One region of the Stenotrophomonas sp. 86428_Sma genome, then DNA from elsewhere that is predicted to be linked to it. Evidence: predicted binding sites of a transcription regulator. Region 1 holds the regulator's gene; the other holds the start of a gene.
The links. The regulator FliA, encoded in region 1, starts transcription of late flagellar genes. The targets are predictions, from matches to a motif close to TAAAGTTTNNCNNNCNNNGGCCGATAA.
Positions count from the first base shown of each region.

Region 2: ACZK3J_RS06620 (methyl-accepting chemotaxis protein) is a predicted target of FliA. The motif match lies at 2,958-2,984, and genes of this name have one in related genera.

Region 1 is NZ_CM151156.1:2,262,407-2,267,010, reverse strand. Features, by position in the region: gene flhA (flagellar biosynthesis protein FlhA) at 1-223, shown strand, start outside; gene flhF (flagellar biosynthesis GTPase FlhF) at 369-1,991, shown strand; gene ACZK3J_RS10415 (MinD/ParA family ATP-binding protein) at 1,978-2,865, shown strand; gene ACZK3J_RS10410 (RNA polymerase sigma factor FliA) at 2,862-3,605, shown strand; gene cheY (chemotaxis response regulator CheY) at 3,663-4,055, shown strand; gene ACZK3J_RS10400 (protein phosphatase CheZ) at 4,055-4,604, shown strand, end outside.
Region 2 is NZ_CM151156.1:1,450,420-1,455,023, reverse strand. Features, by position in the region: gene ACZK3J_RS06630 (ABC transporter permease) at 1-41, shown strand, start outside; gene ACZK3J_RS06625 (glycine zipper 2TM domain-containing protein) at 169-537, opposite strand; gene ACZK3J_RS06620 (methyl-accepting chemotaxis protein) at 704-2,926, opposite strand; gene ACZK3J_RS06615 (barstar family protein) at 3,207-3,599, shown strand; gene ACZK3J_RS06610 (glycosyltransferase) at 3,628-4,604, opposite strand, start outside.

The DNA.
Region 1 (4,604 bases):
CGCCGCGCTGGAACCCGGACTCTCTGAGCGACTGCACCAGAGCCTGGCCGAATGCGTCAGCAAGCAGGAAGCCCGCAACGAGCCCGCGGTCGTGCTGGTACCTGGCCCGGTGCGTGCCGCGCTGGCCCGCCTGGTCCGCCACAGCGTTCCGTCGCTGTCGGTCCTGGCCTACAGCGAGGTGCCGGAGGACAAGCGCCTGAAGCTGGTCGGAACGATCAGCTGACGCCGCCCTCCGATGCGCCAGAAAACAGACACCACTTTCGAACCAACGCAACAGACAGATACCAAGGGGAACCCGCACCGTGCAGACCACCGACCACCCGAGTTCTCCGACCGCCACCCCGCCGTCTTCGTCCCGTGACCACAGCATGAAAATCAAACGATTCGTCGCCGCCGACATGCGCTCGGCCATGAACCTGGTGCGCAAGGAACATGGTCCTGACGCCGTGATCCTGTCCAACCGCCGGATCGAGGAAGGCATCGAGATCGTCGCCGCCGCCAACTACGACGAGAGCGCCGTGCAGCGTGCACTGGAAGCCTCGCGTCGTGACATCGCTCCGCCGCCGGCGCCGAAGCCGCGCACCGCCGCCGACGCGGTGATCGCCGCGGTCACCCGCCGCCGCAGCAATACCCCGGCACCGGAACCGGTGGCCGCAACCACCTCGGCCGTGGCTGCCCTCGCCCGCGCTGCGGTCGGCGCCACCGGCCGCACCCTGGACAGCGCCGACGAGATCGTGCCGACCCGCGGCAGCACCGGCTTCGCCGCCACCCTGGCACGCGCCGCCGTCAACGAACCGGCGCTGCCGGATCAGATCTTCGCTCCGTTCGCCGAAGCCATCGTCGCACCGGCGCCCAGCACCGCCGCACCGGCCAACCGCGCCCGCTTCCAGATCGACCCGCCGCACGAGACGCATCACGAAAGCGCGGCGTCGGCCGTGCAGCCGCCGCCGCTGCCGACCGCTGCCGTGACCGAAGCGCAACCCGGGATCGTCGCCAGCGAACCGGCACCGGTCGAAGCCAGCGACGAAACCGGCGCTGCCCCCGTGCTGGCCCCAGCCCCGGCACTGACCCTGGTGGCCCAGGACGACGCCGAGATCCGCCAGCTGCGCCAGGAAGTGGCCGGCATGCGCCATGTGATCGAGCGCGAGATGAACCGCTTCACCGACGAGCGCCTGCGCGGCTGCCCGGTGCGCGCCACCGCGCTGGACCTGATGGACGAGTATGGCTTCGATGCCGGCCTCGCCCGCGACGTGGCCATGCAGATCCCGCTGGAGACCGAGGCCCATCGAGGCCGCGGCCTGATGCTGGGGCTGATTTCGCGCAAGCTGCCGATCGCCCCGGTCGACCCGCTGGAAGAAGGTGGCGTGATCGCCCTGGTCGGCCCGACCGGCGCTGGCAAGACCACCACCATCGCCAAGCTGGCCTCGCGCTTCGCCGAGAAGCACGCGCCGCGTGACGTGGCCCTGGTCACCACCGACACCACCCGCATCGGTGCCCGCGAGCAGCTGTACGGCTACGGCCGCCAGCTCGGCATCGCGGTGCACGAGGCCAACAGCGGCACCGACCTGGACCAGCTGCTGGAACGCCTGAAGGACTACAAGCTGGTGCTGATCGACACCGCCGGCCTGGGCCCGCGCGACCGCGCCCTGGCCGCCCAGCTGCAGTGGCTGCGTGCCGCGCGCCAGGTCCGCACCCTGCTGGTGCTGCCGGCCAACACCAGCTTCGGCGACATGGACGAGGTGGTCCGCCGCTTCGGCGCCGCCAACCTGCAGGGCTTGGTACTGAGCAAGCTGGACGAGACCGGCCGCTTCGGCAACGCCCTGTCGGTGGCCGTGGATCATGCCCTGCCGATCACCTGGGTGACCGATGGCCAGGACGTCCCGGAGGACCTGCACCGGGCCAGTGCAGCCAATCTTGTACTTCGCCTTGAAGATTTGCGCCGCGCGGCCGATATGCCCTGCAACCCGGAGTTGAACCATGCCGTCGCGTGAGTACGCCAAGCTGACCAAGACCTTCCCGCTGTCGGCCACCCGCAGCGAGCCGCTCGGCCCTGTGCGCACCATTGCGGTCACTGGCGGCAAGGGCGGCGTGGGCAAGACGAATGTGTCGGCCAACCTGGCCGTGGCACTGGCTGGCATGGGCAAGCGCACGCTGCTGCTGGACGCCGACCTCGGCCTGGCCAACATCGACGTGATCCTGGGCCTGAACCCCACCTTTACACTGGCCGACCTGGTCGCCGGCCGCTGCACGCTGGATGACGTCATCGTCGAAGGCCCGAACGGCGTGCTGGTGGTCCCGGCCGCATCCGGCCGCCGCCACATGGCCGAGCTGGCCCCGGCCGAGCACGTTGGCCTGGTCAACGTGTTCTCCGAGCTGGAGCGCGAGCTGGACATCATGGTGGTGGACACTGCCGCGGGCATCACCGATGGCGTGCTGACCTTCTGCCAGGCCGCACAGGACACCGTGGTGGTGGTCTGTGACGAGCCGGCCTCGATCACCGACGCCTACGCACTGATCAAGGTGCTGTCGCGCGAGCGTGGCGTGGACCGCATCCAGGTGGTGGCCAACATGGTGCGCGACCCCAACGAGGGCCGCGTGCTGTACGAAAAGCTGACCCGCGTCTGCGAGAAGTTCCTTGCCGATGTCTCGCTGAACTACCTGGGCTGCGTGCCGCAGGACGATTGGCTGCGCCTGTCGGTGCAGCGCCAGCAGCCGGTGGTGAAGGCCTATCCGTCCAGCCCGGCGGCGCTGGCGATCACCGAGATCGCGCGCCGTACCGCGCGCTGGCAGGCGCCGACCGAACCGCGTGGCGGCGTCGAGTTCTTCCTCGAACGCATCCTCAAGCAGCGTGGGGTGACGGCATGAAAGGCGCAGCCCAGTACAGGGAAGTGCAGCGCTCGGCGGCGAACGAAGTCATCGCCCAGCATTCGGACCTGGTGCGGCGCATCGCCCACCACCTGGCCGCGCGCCTCCCGGCCAGCGTCGAGGTCGACGACCTGATCCAGGCCGGCATGATGGGCCTGATCGAAGCCTCGCGCAGCTATGACGCCGACCAGGGTGCTTCTTTCGAGACCTACGCCTCGATCCGCATCCGTGGTTCGATGATCGACGAGATCCGCCGTGGTGACTGGGTCCCGCGCTCGGTGCACCGCCGTGCACGTGATGCCGCCGCCACCATCCGCCGCCTGGAACAGAGCAGTGGCCGTGCCGCCAGCGCCACTGAAGTGGCCGCCGCGATGGAGATGCCGCTGCCCGAGTACCTGCGGCTGATGGAAGACGCTGCACGTGGCCAGGTGCTGAGCCTGGAATCGCGCATCGAGGACCAGGGCGAGCTGGACACCGTCGCCCAGGGCGGGCCGACCCCGCAGCAGGTACTGGAGCGCGGCGAGTTCGGTCGCGAGCTGGGCAAGGCCATCGGCCACCTGCCCGAGCGCGAACAACTGGTGCTCTCGCTGTACTACGAGCAGGAACTGAACCTGAAGGAGATCGGCGCGGTGCTCGGCGTGAGCGAGTCGCGGGTCTGCCAGATCCACGGCCAGGCGGTACTGCGCCTGCGTGGCCGGCTGAAGCTGTTCGAGGCTGCCGACGCAGGCCTCGAAGAATGAACATCCCCGAGGCGGCTGCCCCCGGCCGTCCGGAATGAACAACAAAGGAATTCTGCTTTGAACAAGAACATGCGCATCCTGATCGTCGACGACTTCTCGACCATGCGTCGAATCGTCAAGAACCTGCTGGGCGATCTGGGCTTCACCAATACCGCCGAAGCCGAGGACGGGCATGCCGCGCTGTCGCTGCTGCAGAGCCAGCCGTTCGATTTCGTGGTCACCGACTGGAACATGCCGGTGATGACCGGCATCGAGCTGCTCAAGGCGATCCGTGCCGATGCCAAGCTGAAGACCCTGCCGGTGCTGATGGTCACGGCAGAAGCCAAGCGCGAGCAGATCATCGAAGCCGCCCAGAGCGGTGTGAACGGCTACATCATCAAGCCGTTCACCGCGCAGACGCTGGAAGAGAAGCTCGGCAAGATCTTCGAACGCCTGGCGGCCAGCGTCTGATGGATACCACGGTCGACAAGAACGCCCTCGCCCTGCGCCTGCAGGAGGCTCTGGACGCGCTCGAATCCGGTGACGAGGCCGCCTGGCGGCAGCGCATCGACGGGCTGGTCGCGCTGCGCACGCAGCCGATGATGAGCGGCCTCTCGCGGCTGGCCCGCGAGCTGGGACAGGCGCTGGGCGAACTGCCGACCGTGCCGAGCGAAGCCGGCGAACTGGACGACGCCTGCGCGCGACTGGACCACGTGGTGGCGATGACCGAACAGGCCACGCACCGCACCCTGGACCTGGCCGAGGAATGCCGCAGCCTGACCGAACAGCTGCGCGCCGAAGGCCTGCAGCCGGGCCAGGACGCGCAGCTCGAGCGCATCCGCCACAACCTGACCGAGATCGCCCTGACCCAGAGCTACCAGGACCTGACCGGGCAGATCATCCGTCGCGTGGTCGGCATCGTCCGCCGCGTGCACGAAGGCTTCGGCGCGCTCGGCCTGCCGCCGGAACAGCATCGCACCGACCCGGAACTGGCCGGGCCGGCACTGAAGGGACTGGACC
Region 2 (4,604 bases), 810 kb from region 1:
GCCTCCTCGCAAAAAAGGGGACGGAGGGGATTAAGTCGTAAACGGCCGGTTTGGGCGATTGCGACTTAATCCCCTCCGTCCCCTTTTTCCGTAACGACGAACGCCGGCGCTGGGCCGGCGTTCGAGTACTGCGGTGTGGAAGGGGAAGCGGGATCTGGCTGCAATCGATCAGCGGTAGACGCGTTCGCAGCGACGTTCCACCACGCGGTCGCCGTTCTTCTGCTGGCTGTTGCCCTGGATCTGGCGACCGGCTGCACCACCTGCAACGGCGCCTGCCACGGTGGCCAGCTTCTTGCCGTTGCCGCCACCTACCTGGTTGCCGAGCAGGCCACCGATCACGGCGCCGGTAGCGGTACCCGTGATGCGGTTCGGATCGCGCGAGTTGCGCTGCACTTCCACGTTCTTGCAGACCACGCGGCTGCCGTCGTTGAACTTGCGTCCCTCATCGCGCGGGCCATAGGTCTGCGCGCCGGCCACCGACGAAGCTGCCAGCAGGGTGCCCAGCACAAGCAATCGGGTCGAGGTCTTCATGGCCATCTCCTGAGTTCCGGTATGGCGCCAGTGTCCTCCCGCGGTTGGCAACCGGAAGTGAAATGCGTGTGTCCGCCACTTCATCGGCCATCGCACGTTCAGGAAGAAAATCCGCGCCCATCGCGACCAGCCGTCGCGATGGGCGCCGTCTCCCTGCCGGCCTTGCCCTCTTCTAGAACTCTTCCCAGCCACCCGCATTGGCAGCCAGCGTTGGTTCGATGCGTGGCGACAGCGATGCCGGACGGCGCACCGGGGTAACCGATGCCGCCACGGCTGCCAGCGCCGGGCGCACCGCGGCGGCGGCGGTCACCGCCCCCGTGCGGAACACCGAAACCGCCTCGGCCAGCAGGTTGGCCTGCTCCTCCATCGAGCGCGCTGCAGCACTGGCTTCTTCGACCAGCGCCGCATTCTGCTGCGTGGTCTCATCCATCTGCACCACCGCCTGGTTGACCTGTTCGATGCCCGAGCTCTGCTCCTGGGAGGCAGCAGAGATATCGGCCATGATGTCGGTCACGCGCTGCACCGAGGCCACGATCTCGCCCATCGTGGTGCCCGCCTGGCGGACCAGCGCCGAGCCGTCGGCGACCTTGCCGACCGAATCCTCGATCAGCCCCTTGATCTCCTTGGCCGCACCCGCCGAGCGCTGCGCCAGCGTACGCACTTCGCTGGCCACCACTGCAAAGCCCCTGCCCTGCTCGCCGGCACGCGCAGCTTCGACCGCCGCATTCAGCGCGAGGATATTGGTCTGGAAGGCGATGCCATCGATGACCGAGATGATTTCGGCGATCTTCTTCGACGATGCCTCGATGGCCGACATCGTGGTGACCACCTGGCCCACCACTTCACCGCCCTGGGAGGCAACACCATGCGCGCCGATGGCCAATTGGTTGGCCTGCCGTGCATGCTCGGCATTCTGCTTCACGGTGGAGGTCAGTTCCTCCATCGATGCTGCCGTTTCTTCCAGGTTTGCCGCCTGCTGTTCGGTACGCCGTGACAGGTCAGTGTTGCCCGAGGCGATCTCACCTGCCGCAAGGTTGATGCTGGATGCACTGGCCTGGATGCGACCGACGATCTGCTTGAGCTGATCGACCGTGGCATTGCAGTCATCACGCATGCGCGCGAACACACCGTGGAAATCGCCCTGCATGCGCACGGTCAGGTCACCGCGCGAGATGGCCTGCAGCAGGGTCGAGACCTGCACCAGATTCTCGTCGGTGGTCTGCATCAGGCGATTCAGCCCCGCCACCATGTCGCGGAAATCGTAGGCGAAGCGATCCTCGTCACCACGCAGGCTGAAGTCACCTGCCGCAGCGGCGGTTGCCAAGCGGCGGATCTCGCTGTTGATCGCCGACAGGCTGGACTTGGTTTCGTCCATCGCCTGGGTGATCGCCGCCTTCTCGCCGGGCAGCGGGTCCATGTCCACCGACAGATCGCCGCGTGCGTAGTGTTTCATCACCTCGATCAGCCGGTTCTGTACCTGCACGTGCGATCCAACCAGCGCATTGGTCTCATGCACCATGCGCCCGTAGTCACCGGGGAACGCGCTCTCGTCCATGCGGTAGCTGAGGCTGCCGGCATCGTGCTGGCGGGCCAGCTCCCCCTGTGCCGCCATCACCGACTGCAGCTGCGCCTGCATGCGCTGCATCGACTTCAGCAGCTGGGTCACCTCGTCGTTGCCGGTGGCGTCGATGCTGCTGTCCAGGCGGCCACTGGCGATGCCGTCAGCCAGCTTCACCGCTCCTTCCAGCGGGCGGGTCAGGCTGCGGGTGATCGCCCAGGCCGCCAATGTCCCCAGCAACAGGCTCAGTGCCCCGAACGCGATCGACAGCGTGCCGGTCCACGATTCGGTTGCGCGGTACTCTTCGCGGCTGCGTTCGGTCAGTGTTTCCTGGTGGCGCAGCAGGGCCGAAATGGATTCATTCCAGGCCGTTGCCAATCCGTGCTCGGCCAGCAGCTCCTTCGCTGCACCATCGAAATCCCCCGCCTTCATGCGCTCATGCAATTGCTGGGTTGATGCATCGGTGGCCTTGCGGGCCGCCTCGATGCGCGCGACCAGGGTATCGCCGGTAGCGTCACGCGGAATCTTGATGTACTTGGCCCAGATACCGTCATAGGTCCGCGACAACTCCTGGGCACGCTGGTAATCCTTGTCGAACTCGTCACCCCGCTTGATCACCATCAGGCGACGATGCATCAGCACCGCGTTGTTGGTATCAAGCATGTCATTCAACAGGCGCATCTTCACCATGTTGACGTCCACCACTTTCTCGAACTGGGCGGATTTCAGCTGATTCCCATACAGCACCAGGCCGACGATGGCCATGATGAACAGCAGCAGCAGACCGAAGCCGGCGCCAAGCCGGGATCCCACACGGAGATTACGTAAGGCAAGCATCTCAATTCCCTTGATCGTGGCCGTACGTTCGATGGCGGCGCAGCGGAGGGAAACTTTACGGGACTTTATATATGGACCGATCCAAATATATGGAACTGTGCAGGCAGTCAGAAAATGCGGCGACCGATAATGGCGCCATATCATTATCGAATACCGCTGCCACGCCAGCGCCGATGAAAATCACGCAGGATTAACACCATAATAACGCCCCCCCCATCCAGGGCGGTCCGGATTATCTGCGCCGGACACAACCGTCGCCCAGGAGCGCTACAGTCTGCAGATGACACGGATCCTGCACATCGAAGGCGCGTCCATCAACGACATCGCCAGCCTCTACGTGGAAATCAATCGTGTATTCATGGCCGACGAAGACTGGCAGCTGGGCGCAAGCCTGGACGCGCTTGATGACCTGCTGCACGGGGGCTACGGCGCGCTCGCCGGTCATGCCACCGCCACGGTGGTGTGGCGCGACATCGCCCACAGCCGCGAGGCACTGGGCCGCGAGACCACACGCGCCTGGCTGCAGTCGAAACTCGATCAAGGCGGCAGGTTCAACGGTCCGGCCATCCACGCTCAGTTGACGGCACTGTCACTTGGCCAGGGACAGACCTACTTCGAGATCGTCATGGAGATCTTCGGCAGCCATCCGCAGATCACCCTGGTGCCAGGCTGAGCACTCTGCAGCAACCAGCCGCATCAACTCAAAGCTTGGCCAGGGCCTCGCCCAGCCGGCGTGGGAACGCCACTTCGCTGGCCAGGTGCCATGCGCGTGCATTGGCGCCCAGCCGGGTCCACTCGGCCTCATCCATCGCCAGCGCACGCTCGACGGCCTGTTCCAGCGCCTTCTCATCCACATGCCAGGTCCTGGACAGATGGCAGGGCTCGCCCTCGTGCGCGTCAACCAGGATGCCGCGGCTGTCGTCGATCATCTGGTTCATCGGCGCGCCATCGCAGGTGATCACCACCGCCCCGCAGCTCATCGCTTCCACCAGGTAATGGCCCCAGCCTTCGGTCTGCGACAGGCACAGGTGAAACGCATGTTCGTTCTGCAGGCGCTGCACCTCCTGGTCGGGCAGGCGCTCGCGGACGATCCGCAGGTTCGCGGCCCCGCCCTCATCTTCGTCCGAAGGGCCGCCGCGCAGGATGGTCAGCAAGGGCCACTCCGGATGGCGCTTCCAGACCTCGACCAGCGTTGCCGTGCCCTTCATGCGGCTGGTACCGGCCGCATGCAGGAAAGTGCGCGGCCTGCGCGGCACCGCCGGGTCGTAGCGGTCACGGCTGCAGAAACCGACTTCCAGCGCGCGCATGCCCAGCGCCTTGAAGATGCGCGTGGCGTCTTCGGTCTTGGTCAACAACGCATCGAACCGCGGCAGGATCCGCAGGCTGCGTGCGGACACCCATTCCGGATTCGGAATCAACAGATTGACCTCGGCCAGTCCGAAGCTTGCCGGCCGGACATGCTCCAGCGAGATGTTGATGTCGAACCGGGCCGGCGTGCGCCCCAGGCTCAGCCACGAGGCCAGCAGCCTGCGCAGGCGCATCCCGCGGAGTTTCCAGGCCCCCCCATTGCGCACCGCGTCCAGACGGCTGACCGTCACCGTGTGCCCGAGCTGCTGCAACGAGCGCTCGATCACCTGGATGTCATGGGACAGGCCACGCTGGTTGTCGGCGGCCAGCA